DNA from 2 places in the Arthrobacter sp. AB6 genome. Region 1 is predicted to be linked to the other one. Evidence: predicted binding sites of a transcription regulator. Region 1 holds the regulator's gene; the other holds the start of a gene.
The links. The regulator HrcA, encoded in region 1, represses chaperone genes, less so after heat shock. The targets are predictions, from matches to a motif close to TTNGCACTCGNNNNNNNCGAGTGCNAA.
Positions count from the first base shown of each region.

Region 1 (7,530 bases):
GCTGATCATCGAGGAGGGCACCAAGCTCGCCGCCCAGATCCGCCGTGGCGAAGTTCCAGGGATCGACGACGACGACCACGCCGACAAGTACGAGCTCGCCGACGACCTCATCACCAAAGCAGGCCTGGGCTGGTACGAGGTCAGCAACTGGGCCCGCACGCCGGAGCAGGCGTGCCGCCACAACCTCGCTTACTGGCGCGGTGACGACTGGTGGGGGATCGGGCCCGGCGCCCACTCGCATGTGGGCGGCGTGCGGTGGTGGAACGTCAAACACCCCACGGCCTACGCCGGACGCCTCGCGCAGGGTGTGTCACCGGCGGCCGGCAGGGAAACCCTGGACCAGGAGACCCGGGGCGTCGAGCGTGTGATGCTCGAGGCCCGCCTCCAGTCCGGCCTCGAAGTGTCGTCGCTGGGCCCGGAAGGACGGCATGAGGTTGCCGGGCTGATCGCGGACGGCCTGGTGGATCCTGCTGCCGCTTTCAGGGGCAGGCTGGTCCTCACCCTCAAAGGCAGGCTGCTGGCAGACGCGGTGGTCCGCCGGGTCCTGCCGGCCTGACCGCACCAAGCAACGCGGGGCCACTTCCCGCCCGATATCCTTGCCGGATTGGGACGGAAGTGACCCCGTGTTGTTCGTGACGGTTACTTGATCCAGCGCAGGTTGTACTGATAGCGGTGCGGCTGGCCACGGTTGACATGGATGCCGGCCGCCACCGAAAAGCAGGTGAGCGCAATCCAGATGAGGGTGGCAATAACGGCGAAGACGTTGCCGATCACGGGGACGAAGACCACCAGGATGTTCGCCACCAGGGCAGCAATGGTGGGCGGGAGGCTGAAGTTCAGGGCTTCCTTGGATTCCTGCGCCGTGAAGGGGCCGCGGTCCCGGAAGATCAGGTAGATCAGCAGCGACGGAACGCAGCCCAGGATGCCCCCGAAGTGCGCCATGGTGGCCCATTGCCGGTCTTCGCTGGCCGTCAGGGGCAGCGCATTCGCGGGAACGCCGTGGTACTCCGAACGGCCCTGGCCGCCCGGGCTGTCCCTGTGATCGCGTGCGTTTTCTGCCACAGTCTGTTCCTTCTGAAGTGCAATGGTGCCGGCTAAGAAAGCTTATTGGGTGTGCCGGGCCTGCAATGTTGCAGGATCCGCAATACCAAGAATACTTGGTACCGGCCCCATATCCGGCCCGGAATGCTTACGCCGGGCAGAGCCGTCCTTCAGGGCACGGTGAGGAAGTCGATGACTTCCTCGACCCTGCCCAGCAGGGAAGCTTCCAGGTCCGCGTACGAGCGGACGGCGCCGAGCAGTTTCTGCCAGCCAAGCCCGATGTCTTCCTTTGTGGCATGGGGCCAGCCGAACGCTGCGAGGATCCCGGTCTTCCAGTCCTGCCCGCGGGGCACTACCGGCCACTGCTCAATGCCCAGGACGGCGGGCCGGATGGCCTGCCACACGTCCACGTAAGGGTGGCCCACAATCAGGACGTTCCCCGCAGCACCCGGCGAGGCCATGACGGCGTCCGCAACGCGGGATTCCTTGGAATCCGGCACCAGGTGGTCCACCAGGACGCCCAGGCGCCTGCCCGGTCCCGGCCTGAACTCTGCAACTGCCGCCGCCAGGTCATCAATGCCGTGCAGGGGTTCGACGACGATGCCTTCCACGCGCAGGTCGTCTCCCCAGACCTTTTCCACCAGTTCGGCGTCGTGCTTTCCTTCCACCCAGATGCGGCTGGCCTTGGCCACCTGTGCCCGGTGGCCGGCCACCCGGACGGACCCGGAGGCGGTCCGGCCGGGTCCGGCAACGGCACCGGCGGCCTGCCGCGGGGCCGGGGGCAGGAGCTTAATGGCCTGGCCTTCGAGGAGGAACCCGAAACCAAGCCGGAAGGACCGGGATTTTCCGCGCCTGTCCTCCAGGGCGACCACGTGCATGCCGCCGGATTTTTCCACCCGGGTCACGGCGCCCACCCAGCCGGACTGGACATCCTCAAGCACCATTCCCCGTTCAACGGGAACCTCGGGCAGTTCAGTTTTTGCGGGAGCGGACAAGTCGCGTGGGCCCCAGTTCTGGTACTGCATGGTTTCACTCCGCCTAGCGTTCGGTCACAGGTCCGGATTTTCGCCCGGAGCGGTACCAATGCTAGCAACGGCGGGAGTCATAATAGACTGTTAGCACTGAGGCATGTCGAGTGCTAACCCTTGAGGTGGCACAGCGCGGGCGGCGCGTCCGCCCGAACCCTGGATGGAGGTGGAGTATGAGCGAGCCACGCAAACTTGAAGTGCTGCGTGCAATCGTGGAGGACTACGTCCATTCCCGGGAACCCGTGGGTTCCAAGGCCCTGGTGGAGCGGCACCATCTCGGTGTGTCCAGCGCAACGATCAGGAACGATATGGCCGCCCTGGAGGAAGAGGGCCTGATCACCGCTCCGCACACCAGCGCCGGGCGTATCCCCACTGACAAGGGTTACCGGCTCTTCGTGGACCAGATCTCGGCCGTCAAACCCCTGTCCCAGGCTGAGCGCAGGGCCATCCAGTCGCTGCTGGAAGGGTCTGACGACCTGGACGACGTTCTTGACCGCACGGTCCGCCTGTTGTCGCAGCTGACCAACCAGGTTGCCGTGGTCCAGTATCCGCACCTCAGCCGGGCACTGGTCCGCCATATCGAGTTCGTCCTCCTCGCACCGCGTAAGGTGCTGGTGGTGCTGATCGCGAACAGCGGCAAAGTGGAACAGCGCGTTATCGACGTCGGCCAGGACCTGGGGGACGACGCCCTCGCCACCCTGAGGGCACGGTTCCTTGGCTCCCTTGCCGGCACTCCGCTGAGCCAGCTCGCGCAGTCCCTGCCGGCAGTGGTGGCCACCGCCGGCCCGGGGCAAAGGCAGGCGGCCCAGGCCCTCGCCGTCGGCCTCGAGGGCCTGGCCCAGAGCAGCCGGGAGGACCGCATGGTCATGGCGGGCACCGCCAACCTTGCGCGGTCCAACGTGGACTTTCCGCTCAGCATCGGACCGGTCCTGGAAGCGCTTGAGGAACAGGTGGTCATGCTGCGCCTGCTAAGCGAAATGGCGCAGGACCATCGCGGGGTGGCCGTCAGCATCGGCCGCGAGAATCCCTACGACGGCCTGGCCGAGGCCTCCGTCGTTGCCACAGGGTACGGACCGGACCACGTTGCGAAAATTGGTGTCCTGGGACCAACCAGGATGGATTATCCCACCACCATGGCCGCAGTCAGGGCCGTTGCCCGCTACCTTTCGCGGATCCTGGGACCCTGACGTTTTCCCGTCCCCGGGCATGCAGAGCATTTTCCGCAGTCCAACTGCAGGCAGTACAACAAGGAAGAGATACAAACTTTGAGCAGCCACTACGACGTCCTTGGAGTCTCACCGGAGGCCACGGGAGAAGAGATCAAGAAGGCCTACCGCAAACTGGCGCGCACCCTTCACCCGGACGTCAACCCCGGTGAAGACGCGTCGGACCGCTTCAAGGCCGTGACCCACGCCTACGAGGTTCTGTCGGACCCGCAGAAGCGCCGTGTCTACGACACCACCGGCAACGAGAACGGCACGGACAACGGCTTCGGCGGAGGCGGCTACGCCGGCCAGGGATTCGCGTTCCAGGACATTTTCGACACGTTCTTCGGCGCCGGCGGAACAACCGGCCCGGCTTCCCGCGTCAGGCGCGGCCAGGACGCGCTCATCAGTGTCCGCATCGAACTCCGCGACGCTGTCTTCGGCGTCAACAAGAAACTCGAAGTGGACACGGCCGTCACGTGCCCCACCTGCGAAGGTTCCTGCTGCCGGCCGGGAACCCATCCGGAACGCTGCGACATCTGCGGCGGCAGCGGCCAGGTCCAGCGGGCCGTGCGCTCCATCCTGGGACAGGTCATGACCGCCGCCCCGTGCGGTACCTGCGAGGGCTTCGGCACCGTCATCAAGGACCCCTGCAATGAATGCAGCGGCCAGGGACGCGTCCGCAGCCGCCGTTCGCTGACCATCAAGGTTCCGGCCGGCGTAGCCACCGGAACCCGCATCCAGCTCTCCGGCCAGGGCGAAGCAGGTCCGGCCGGCGGCCCCGCCGGCGACCTCTACGTCGAGATCCGCGTGAACAACGACGCCACCTATGTCCGTGATAACGACGACCTCCACGCAACCCTGCACATTCCCATGACCGCTGCCGCACTGGGCACCGAGGTGAGCCTGGAAACGTTCGACGGACCGCAGGAAATCGACGTCAAGCCCGGCACCCAGTCCGGCGAGATCATCACACTTCGCGGACTTGGCGTGACCCACCTTCGCGGGTACGGGCGCGGCGACCTGAAAGTGCACCTCCAAGTCGAGACTCCAGCCAAACTCGACGCCGCGCAGGAGGACCTCCTGCGTCAGCTTGCCAAGATGCGCGGCGAGCAGATCACCGAGGGCAAGCTTGCAGCCAGCGGGGGCATGTTCGCCAAGCTCCGGGACCGGCTCGGTAACCTGTAGCGGTGAGCAATCCGGTCTTTTTCACCCCTCCCGGTTCCCTTGACCAACTGGTGGCGGGAGACGTCTTTGTCCTGGATGGGCCGGAGGCGCGGCACGCCGTCACAGTGAAGCGGCTTGCCCCCGGCGAGTCCGTTGACATCGTGGACGGCGCCGGGACCCGTATGAGCGGAAAGGTGGTTGCGGCCTCCTCCTCCGGGCTGGGTGTTGAGTGTGCTTCCCTTGCTGTTGAGCCGCAACCGGGGACCAGGCTGGTGCTGGTACAGGCACTGGCGAAGGGCGACCGCGACGAACTTGCCATCGAGACGGCAACTGAACTCGGGATCGACGCCGTCATACCCTGGCAGTCCGAACGGTCCATCGTCCGGTGGAAAGGCGACCGGGCCGCGAAAGCCCACGCCAAATGGCAGTCCGTGGTCACGGCAGCAGCGAAGCAGGCGCGCCGCGCGTGGGTTCCCGAGGTGCGGCCCGCCGTCGACACCGCCGCGCTGGCCGCCCTCGTGGAGGCTGCAGGGCTTGCCGTGATCCTGCATGAAGACGCGGTTCGCCCCTTGCGGACCGTGCTGGAAGCATGGCAGCGCGGCGGAACCTCAACGGAGCCCCGCGAAGTCCTCCTGATCGTTGGGCCGGAAGGCGGAATCAGTCCTCGGGAAGTAACCCGGCTGTGCGGCAAAGGTGCCGTCACGGCCCTGCTGGGGCACCATGTGCTGCGCTCATCCACCGCCGGCCCCGCCGCCGTCGTGCTTGCCAGCGACGTCCTGGGCCGCTGGGCGGCGCATAGTGCCGAACCTGCGGGTTGAGCAGGGCGCTAACGCTGCAGGGTGCAGGCTAGCGGACTTTGAAAGCCCGCGAGTCCTCGTTCTGGTCCGGCTGCCCGTCCGCGCCGGCCTGGGCCACGCGCAACTCGTAGTCGCCGGCAGGCAGCGTGAGGGCCAGCGTAAAGACCCCTCCCTGACCGGGCTGGGCGGACGCTGTTGTTTCACCGGTGAGGAACGGTGCCTTGCTGCCATCCTGCTCCGCCCGCTGGATCTGCCAGCGCAGCTTGCTGCCGGCCAGGGTGCTGCGGCCAGTGATCTTCACGCTTCCGTCGGCAATTTCCACATTTTCCTGCGGATCGATGATCCAGACGGGCGCCACCATGCCCGCGCCCCTCGTCATAAGGTCACCCAGCTGGACGTGGTCGAAAGCAACGTAGTCCGTGTGCCCATCCACCAGGATCCGCACCCGGATCTGCTGCCCGGAATCGATGAGTCCGGAGCTGGCCGCAGCGGCCGTGGCCGTATAGACAAGCTGCTGGACGGCACGGGCCGCCATGTCGGCGTCGAGGTTGCTGTTGAACGCGTCCTCGGACACGTCCACCGTAATAACGTCTTTGCCGGAAATCGAGGTGGCCAGCTTGCTGGGATTCTGCCAGGGGGTGAAGAAGTCCGGGTCAAGCGGCTTATCCTTCATCATCGCCCGGAGGGCACGCGTCACGGGGTTTTCCTGCTCCGGCACGTCCCGGAACTCCCGGTAGAGGAATACGTTGCTGCCGGTGCGGCCAATCCAGTACACCGGCGCCTTGTTGGAGGACTGCGTGGTTTCAAGCGGGGCGCTGGTGGATGGCGCGGTGCCGGTGGCGGCAGGTCCGGAGTTCAGGAGGCCGGTGGGTGCAGGATTCGGCTCGGCCAGGCACCCAGCCAGGAGCGGGCCCACTGCCAGGACCACCGCGAGGACCGCAGGGCGCGCACGGCCCCGGCGTCGTCCTGCCCTCAGGGGCGCAGCAGATTCCGGCACGTTCGGTTGCCTGTCCTTTCGCGAATGGGCCGCTTCCGGGCGGCGGTATTCCAGCAATGAAGCTTGATTTCCAGCATGGCACAGGGCGCGGGGCAGAACGGCCCTGCCGTGGTCCCCGGGGCCAACTGCAACGGGAACGATATGAGGCCGATATGAAGTTGATACCTAATGACGCACCCTCCCGCGCCAAAGGATCACCTTGGGCCGGTCCGTGGCTGCTTGCCCCATCCGGTGTTGCCGCCGTACTGGCGTAAGATGGAGGGACCGCTTGGGCAAGGCGCGCCGGATGCGGTGGCCGGCCCTGCGGTGGACATTATTTCGGACTTTGAGGGGAACACGGGCCTGCGGGCCGTCACCATGACTGAATCAGCGAATGGAAAGCGCCGGCTCAACACAGGCGAAGGCGCTGCGGGGGAATTTCCCCATTCCCTGCCCGGCAGCCGTACCGAGGTTGTCCTTTTCGACAACTCCGACCAAATGGTCCAGTCCCTGGGCAGCCACGATGAGGCGCTGCGCTTCATCGAGGAACAGTTCCCGCACGTCAATTTCCATGTCCGCGGAAATGAACTCTCCATCACTGGTCCTGCCAGCGACGTGCCCCGCATCATGCGGCTCCTCGACGAGGTCCGCGGCCTGGTGGCCCGCGGCACGGTCATCAGTCCGGCTGTCCTTCAGCAGCTCGTGGCGCTCCTGCGGACCCAGTCACTGCAGAACCCCGTGGATGTTCTGACCCACGACATCCTTTCCAGCCGGGGGAGGACAATCCGCCCCAAGACGCTGAACCAGAAGACCTACGTCGACGCCATTGACGACAACACCGTGATCTTCGGCATCGGTCCGGCCGGAACAGGGAAAACTTACCTGGCCATGGCAAAGGCAGTGCAGGCGCTTCAGCAGAAAGAGGTCAGCCGGATCATCCTGACGCGCCCTGCAGTTGAAGCAGGGGAGCGGCTGGGATTCCTGCCTGGAACCCTGAGCGACAAGATCGATCCCTACCTGCGCCCGCTCTACGACGCCCTGCACGACATGATGGACCCGGAGTCCATCCCCCGGCTGATGGCAGCGGGCACCATCGAAGTGGCTCCGCTGGCCTACATGCGCGGACGCACGCTCAATGACGCCTTCATCATCCTTGACGAGGCGCAGAACACCACGCCCGAGCAGATGAAGATGTTCCTGACCCGGCTGGGCTTCGGCTCCAAGATGGTTGTCACCGGCGACGTCACCCAGGTTGACCTGCCCTTCGGCACCCGCTCCGGGCTCCGCATCGTCGAGGAGATCCTGCAAGGCATCGA
Region 1 is NZ_JAUZVL010000012.1:19,904-27,433, reverse strand. Features, by position in the region: gene hemW (radical SAM family heme chaperone HemW) at 1-556, shown strand, start outside; gene Q9R30_RS11200 (DUF4870 domain-containing protein) at 640-1,062, opposite strand; gene Q9R30_RS11195 (DUF3097 domain-containing protein) at 1,212-2,066, opposite strand; gene hrcA (heat-inducible transcriptional repressor HrcA) at 2,243-3,256, shown strand; gene dnaJ (molecular chaperone DnaJ) at 3,335-4,462, shown strand; gene Q9R30_RS11180 (16S rRNA (uracil(1498)-N(3))-methyltransferase) at 4,465-5,259, shown strand; gene Q9R30_RS11175 (GerMN domain-containing protein) at 5,288-6,235, opposite strand; gene Q9R30_RS11170 (PhoH family protein) at 6,593-7,530, shown strand, end outside.

Region 2 (7,530 bases), on a different contig from region 1:
GGATCTCCAACCGCATCACCAACGAAGTTGAGGGCGTCAACCGCGTGGTGCTCGACGTCACCAGCAAGCCGCCGGGAACCATCGAGTGGGAGTAGCATCCTGAGTGGCCGGCCTCCGTCAAGGGAGGCCGGCCACTGGTGTTCCGGGGTGAAATCCTCCGGAATTTCGGGGCTTGCAGTGTTGCGGTCTCTCAGTCGCGCCGCCTAAGCGACTACTCTCGAACCTATGCCCGTATGGTCCAGGACGTCACGTGCAAGCGCGGAAAAGAAGGCAGTAGTGTCAGTTGGTCAAGGCCACCCGGAGGGCTCCGAGGAGCTCCGCAAATGGCTGTCCGGGCTTAAACCCGTCACCGGGGCGGACACAATGCTGCGCTTCACCAAGACTCCCGAAGGTTCCATCGACCTGACTCATGCCCACCCGTCCGGGCTGGCCCAGCTCATGGCCGGACGCAAGACGCGGCTGTCCACCCTGATCCGGGACCGCCAGCAGTACGTCGTCGCCGCCAGGGCATCGCGGAACATCCGGTCAAAGATTTTCGAGCTTTCCAATGAGCGCGGCATTGACGCCGGCTATCTCTCCGCAGGCACCGTGGTGTGGACGTCCGCCGTCGGCGGCAAACCCCAGCGCATCTCGGCGCCGGTCATGCTCACCGCCATTTCCCTGACCGTCCGGCCGGGGGAGGACGACTACGAACTCCAGCTGACCGAGCAGGCGCACATCAACCCCGCCCTGGTGCGGCACCTGAAGAACATCCACGGCATTGTCTTTGACGTCAACGCCGTCACCCGGCTTGCGTACAGCACGGCCCGCTTCGATCCCCAGCCCGTTCTGGACCGGCTGGGCACGCTGATCAGGCCCATCCACGGCGCAGAAGCCCAGCACAACCTGCTGGTTTCCACCTTCGCGGACCTCTCGGGCAACCTGGATGACCCGTGGATCAACGAATCCAACCCGCTCATCTCCGCGCTGGCCACCGCGGGAGGAGGCGAAGTGGTGGACGTTATGGAGCCGGATCCCTCACGCTTCCCTCCCCTGGACAGCAGGCACCCCAAGGACGAACTGCTTCTGCTGGATGCGGACACCGACCAGCAGTACGTCATAGATGCTGCCCGTGCCGGCGATTCCCTGGTGGTCAGCACCCCGCCGGGCACTGGCCAGACCCAGACCGCCATCAACACCATCGGTGCGCTGGTTGATGCCGGAAAAACCGTCCTGGTGGTGGGGGACCGCCGCGCCAGCCTCAACGAAGTATCCGGCCAGCTGGAGGGCCTGGGCCTGGAGTCCATCCTCTTCCAGCTATCCGGGAATGTCACGGCCCAGCAGCTGAAGGCCCAGCTGGTCCGGGCCATCGTCCGCAACGAAAAGTCGCTTGAACCCCAGCTGGGCAACCTCCACAACACCCTCACGGAGCACCGCCACGCCCTGATGGACCATGTGGCCTCGCTCCACAACGTCCGGCAGCGGTGGGGCTGCTCGCCTTACCAGGCCATGCAGTCGCTGGCGGAGCTCACCTCCATCCACCCTGCCCCGGCCACCACTGTGCGGCTGAAACGGAGCGTCCTGGACAGCATCCGGGACCGTGACGAGCTTGCCGGCAGACTCCGCCGGGCAGCTGAGCTGGGCAGCTTCAGCAAGGCCTCCACCACCAGTCCGTGGCATGGCGCCCGGTTGCTGACGCGGAAAGAGACCGAGGAAGCGCAGGAACTGGTCCGCTCGGTGGAGAAGAGCCTGCCTGCGCTGCGCGACCGCATGGAGGCAGTTGCCGAGCACGCGGAAATCAGGCTGGGTGCCTCCTTTGCGGAGTGGGGCGAGCAGCTTGAGCTGCTTGTGGCGGTGCGGGGCAGCCTGGACAAGTTCACGCCGGACATCTTCGACCGCCCGGTCACGGACCTCATTTCCGCCACGGCGCCCTCGGCCTGGCGCAAGGAGCGCGGCATTGAGATGACCTCCATGCAGCGCTCAAGGCTGCGCAGGGTCGCGAAGGAGTACGTCAGGCCCGGGGTCCACATCGCGGACCTGCACACGTCCCTGCTGCTGGTCCAGGAGCAGCGTGCACTGTGGGCAGGCTATGCCACCACGCAGCGGCATCCCGCTGTTCCGTCCGGGCTCGCCGAGATGAACGCCATGTACCGTTCGCTGGACAGCGACCTGGCCCGCCTGGGTGATGCCCTGCGCCACACGGAGGCCGGCGGTTCCCTGGCTGCCGTCCGGTTTGAGGAGCTCATGGAGCGGCTTGAACGGCTGGTGGCTGATACCGAAACACTGAAGACACTGCCCGAGCGCACCCTGCTGGTTGAGAACATGCGCGAGCACGGGCTCGGTGAGCTCCTGGCCGATCTCGCGGAGCGCGAGGTTCCGGCGGGGTCCGTGGCCGCCGAACTTGAGCTGGCCTGGTGGCAGTCCGCCCTTGAAGCCATGATCAGCGGCGACGACTACCTGGCCATGTCCGACGGCGACGCGCTGCGGAAGCTGGAGGCCGAGTACCGCCTTGCGGACAACGCCCACATTGCCAGCGGCGCCGCCCGCCTCCGCTGGGACCTCGCCGAGCGGTGGCGCAGCGCCATCGCCGCCCACCCCCGCCAGGCGGACCTCCTGCGGAGCCTGCTCAAGGACGGCAGGGTGTCCCTGCCGTCGCTGACGGCGCAGGCGCCTGAACTGATCGGCACGCTGGTTCCGGTCTGGTCCGTCAGCCCCTATCTCATGACCGGCCTGCTGCCGGCGGAGCAGCGCTTTGACGCGGTGGTCATCCTGGATGCCGAAGCGACGTCGCTCCAGGCCGTGCTGCCGTCCATCGCCCGCGCCGGGCAGGTCATTGCCTTCGGCGACTCCCGCATCGCCAGCCCCCGCACGTTCACCGTCGGCGTCGAGCGCCTGGCGGCCGGCGAATCGGCGCACCAGCGGGTGGAGAGCGCCTTCGCTGCCTTGTCCAGGGTACTTCCGGTGTGGCGGCTCAACTTCGTCTACCGGGCGGTGGACGAGGACCTCGTGCTCCAGCTGAGCAAGAACTTTTACGAGGGCGGCCTCCGCCGGCTCCCCGAGGGGCAGTCCGCCACGGGACTGGACCGGTCGCTGCTGGTGGAGTACCTGCCGGACGGCACCGGGTTGCCCAGTGCGGGCCACGAGGGCGTGGAATCGGTGGTGGCGGAAGTCAACCGGGTGGTCCAGCTGGTCTTCGAGCACGCCCGGCTGCGCCCGCGTACCTCGCTGGCCGTGGTTACGGCAAGCCTCCGCCATGCGGCCAGGATCGGGGAATCCATCCGGCTCCAACTGCCCAACTACCCGGCCTTGGCGGGCTTCTTCGGAGCCGGTCCCGAGTCCTTCCGGGTTGTGGATCTTGAACGGGCCCAAGGGCTGGTGCGCGACCATGTCATCTTCTCGCCCGGCTTTGGCCGCACACCGCACGGGCGCGCACTGCACAACTTCGGGCCCCTCTCCGCCGAGGGCGGCCGGGAGAAGTTCGCCCTGGCCATGACCCGCGCCCGCAGGTCGATGCACGTTCTCACCTGCTTCCGGCCCGAGGACCTGGACCACACCAGGCTGACGCACGGCGCCGTGGACCTGTACGCGCTCCTTGACCGTGAAATTGCGGGAAACACGGACCTCGGAACTCCGGCCTCGCGGGCCGCGGCGAGCGAGCAGGCCCTTGGAGCCGATCCGCTGGTGGCCGACCTCGGAGACCGCCTGCGCGCCCGCGGCGCCCGGGTGTGGCACCAGTATGACGGCGCCATTGACGTGGTGGCCGCCGCGGATCCGCTGAACACCATGGGCCAGGAGGACGCTGACCTCCCCTGGCCGGTGGCGATTGAATCCGATGGCACCGAACAGTACCGCGCCCTGAGCGTTCGGGAGCGGAGCCGGTTGCGCCCGCAACTGCTGGAGCGCCTTGGCTGGCGCTACATGCCCCTGTGGACCATCGAGGTGTTCACGGATCCGTCCGCCTGCGCCGACCGCATCGCAGGCTACCTGGGCCTCGAAAAGAACGCACTCTCCGGGCGGACAGCCACATCCATCGCCTTCCTGGACGACGACGTGGACCAGGCGCTCAACGGAATCGACGCCGCGTCCCGGCACGCAGCATCGGACCATGAACCAGCAGAGGCCGAAGGCCTGGACAGCAAGGAGGCGGGTGCGATGGCCCCGGACCACGAGAAGAAAGACTCTTCGGACACCGGCCAGGCGGGCGCGGGCGCGCTGCCTGGCACTCCCGCCCTGCCAAACAAGGCAGCCGAAGACGAACCCCGGGGCTGGGGCGACCGCGAAGACGACGACCACGATTCGTGGCTGAAGGAACAGAAGCCTCCCCACTGGGGCTGAGGAGGCTAGCAGCGGGGCAAGAGCCCTGCCCCTGTGGAAGTGGCTGGCGCCGTGGCTCGGCGCCAGCCACGCTGTCGCCCCCAAGGCTACGGTCCGACCAGGACGAAGAACAGTTTCCCCCGGGTGGAGGATCCGGCGAGCCGGGCAGCCTGTTCTGCGTTGGCTGCCACCACCATGAGCCCGTCCGTCTCCGCCGTGCCCAGCCACTGGCCGCCTTGCCCGCCTTGACCCGAAGTCCACAGCACCGGAACCCCTGAAGCCAGGACCTCCGGCGGCCCCTGCTGGTCGTAGCCGATGGCTGCCGTCAGCACCACGTTCACGAGCTGGCCCGGCGAGACGAGCTGGATGGATGACGGATCCGCCATGCGAAGGGGAACAGCCGCTGACCCTGGGGGAGTTCCGGCAAGTAGCCCCGGACCGAGCAGTTGGGCATCCGTGAGCAGCTGCCCCCTGCGCAGCGGGGCCGCAAGTTGCTTCCCGGCCGCCTCGCCCGGTTGATTGAGGAACCCGTCGGACAGCATTCCGGGCGGTACCTGGACAGAGGCGAGGTCCGCGGCTGCCATTGCTGTGCCTGCGGGAAGGTCGCGGGCGGCGGCGAGCGCAGACACGGTGTAGACCGGCGCCGGCGTAAGTTGCTGGACCGTGATGGCGGCTGCGGCGCAAAGAAGCAGCGCGGCCGCCAGCCGCCTGTTGCGGCCCAGCCAGGAGGCAAAGCGGGCCAGCGGGCGGCGGCTTGCGTTGCGGCCGGCGCCGCGGCTCCTGCCGTGGGGGCCGCTGCGGTGTGAGGCCCCGGGGAGTCCAGGTCTGTACGAGGCGCTTGATATAACCTGGCGTTGCTGTCCGTGTGCGGGCATGTGCCTACGCTAGAGGCGCCAACGGCCGCCGCGGCAGGTGCGCCTGCCGCTATGTGGACAACGCGGCCCGGCTGACAGGCAACCGCCTGGTCGGAGGAACGTGGATCAGCTAGCGGCGGCAGCCGGAGCCGGAGCAGCAGGTGCGGCCGCAGGCGTTGCTGCCGGCGCCCCGGAAGCGGCAGAAACCGTGCTGCCCTTGGCGTCCCGTGAGTCGGTGCGGTAGAAGCCGGAACCCTTGAAGACGACGCCCACGCTGTTGAACTTTTTGCGCAGGGTACCCTGGCATTCGGGGCAGGACGTCAGAGAGCCGTCCGAGAACGACTGGACGATGTCAAAGGCATGGCCGCAATCCTTGCAGGCGTACGCATACGTTGGCACTGGTGCTCCTCCTCTTGGGCAAACGAGAGGTCCCGGACGGCCGCAGGATTATCCGGATGGATGTCCATTAGCAGTCGCAGGGCCTGAGTGCTAATTCTACCATCCTCGCGGGCGGGCACGTCCCCGGTCAGGGGGTGTCCCGCAGGCTCCGGAACCCGGAGGGAAGCACGACGCCGGGCACGGGCCGATCGAATGCCTCTACCGGAATCCTGCCCGCAGGCAGCAGTTCCCCGTCGTAGATCACCGCGGCCAGCGGAATATGCTTCCCGGCTGATTCGAGGTGGCCCAGGAACTTGTCGTAGTAACCGCCGCCCTGGCCTACCCTGCTGCCGGCGAGGTCAACTGCGGTGGCAGGAATAAAGAGCGCGGCAGCTTCCCCGGCCACCTCAATTTCATGCCGTGCCCCCACAGGCTCCAGGATAGGGGCAAACGTGCTCCTCACCAGGTCGACGCCCGGCGCCCAAAAGACCCACTTCAGCTCCCGCCCCGGCTCGCAGACGGGAAGCAGGACTTTGTGGCCGGCGTCGTGGAGGGCCGCGATCAGAGGCAGCGTGGGCGGTTCCGCCCCGACGCCGAGGTAGGCGCAGACCGTCGCTGCCTTCCCCTGGGTTACCGAATCGGCCCACGCTGCCCCGTGCTTCGCCAAGGCTTCCCCGGCATCCTGCCGCTCCTGGAGCGTCAGCAAAGCCCGACGGCGGCGATGGGCAGCGCGTATATCGTCCTTGGCTGCCTTTGTATCCTCGAACGTCATTCTTCCTCCGTAGCTGCCGCACGGCGCCGGCCGGTGACCGGGCCGGCGCGTTGTTGCCTGTTCCGTCTGTCAGTAATGGGCGTTGCCCGCCATCCCCTGATTACTGAATGCTTGACGCTGACGTTAGATTAGTCCGGTGACTACCAGTAATCCGAGAGTGCGCAAAGCCGTCATTCCTGCCGCCGGACTTGGCACCCGGTTCCTGCCGGCAACCAAGGCGATGCCCAAGGAAATGCTTCCCGTCGTGGACAAGCCTGCCATCCAGTACGTGGTTGAGGAAGCCGTGCACGTCGGCCTCAACGATGTCCTGATGATCACCGGGCGGAACAAGCGGGCGCTGGAAGACCACTTCGACCGTGTGCCGTCACTTGAGTCCACCCTTGAAGGCAAGGGGGATACCGAGAAGCTCGCTTCCATCCAGGCGGCAAGCAACCTGGGCGACATCCACTACGTCCGGCAGGGGGACCCGCACGGACTGGGCCATGCCGTACTTCGGGCGAAGCAGCACGTTGGCGATGAAGCCTTCGCCGTGCTGCTGGGCGATGACCTCATCGATGCCCGGGACGAACTGCTCGGCACCATGATTGATGTTCAGGCCAAAACCGGCGGGTCCGTCGTGGCACTCATCGAAGTGGAACCGTCGCAGATCAGCGCCTACGGCTGCGCTGATATCGAACCGATCGACGGCGAGTCATACGTGCGGGTCAACCGCCTCGTGGAGAAGCCGACTCCGGAGGAAGCGCCCTCCAACCTGGCGCTGATTGGCCGTTACGTACTCCACCCGGCCGTTTTTGGCGTCCTCGAGCGCACCGGTCCTGGACGGGGCGGCGAAATCCAACTGACAGACGCTCTCCAGGAACTGGCAACCGGTGACGGCGAAGGGCACGGTGTCTACGGCGTCGTGTTCCGGGGGCGGCGGTACGACACCGGGGACAAGCTCAGCTACCTCAAGGCCTGCGTCCAGCTGGCCATTGACAGCGAGGACCTCGGCCCCGGCCTGCGGGAGTGGCTGCCCGGCTTCACCGCCAGCCTTTCCAAGTAGCGCCATGCGCCCTGGTCCCATCTGGCCCGTGACCCTGGAGTGCGGGGATCTGGTCCTGCGGCCCATCCGGTACCGGGACAAGAAGGAATGGACCGAAGTCAGGTCCCGCAACAGCCAGTGGCTGGCGCCGTGGGAAGCGTCCAACCCGGATCCTTCCGGCGGCCTGCCGGACTACCGGCATATGGTCCGGT
Region 2 is NZ_JAUZVL010000023.1:46,601-54,130, reverse strand. Features, by position in the region: gene guaA (glutamine-hydrolyzing GMP synthase) at 1-95, shown strand, start outside; gene Q9R30_RS15930 (DUF4011 domain-containing protein) at 226-4,314, shown strand; gene Q9R30_RS15925 (RcpC/CpaB family pilus assembly protein) at 4,401-5,168, opposite strand; gene Q9R30_RS15920 (FmdB family zinc ribbon protein) at 5,274-5,546, opposite strand; gene Q9R30_RS15915 (5-formyltetrahydrofolate cyclo-ligase) at 5,674-6,297, opposite strand; gene galU (UTP--glucose-1-phosphate uridylyltransferase GalU) at 6,434-7,339, shown strand; gene Q9R30_RS15905 (GNAT family N-acetyltransferase) at 7,344-7,530, shown strand, end outside.
Region 2: a site for HrcA is predicted at 5,614-5,640, ahead of Q9R30_RS15920 (FmdB family zinc ribbon protein). Genes of this name have one in related genera too.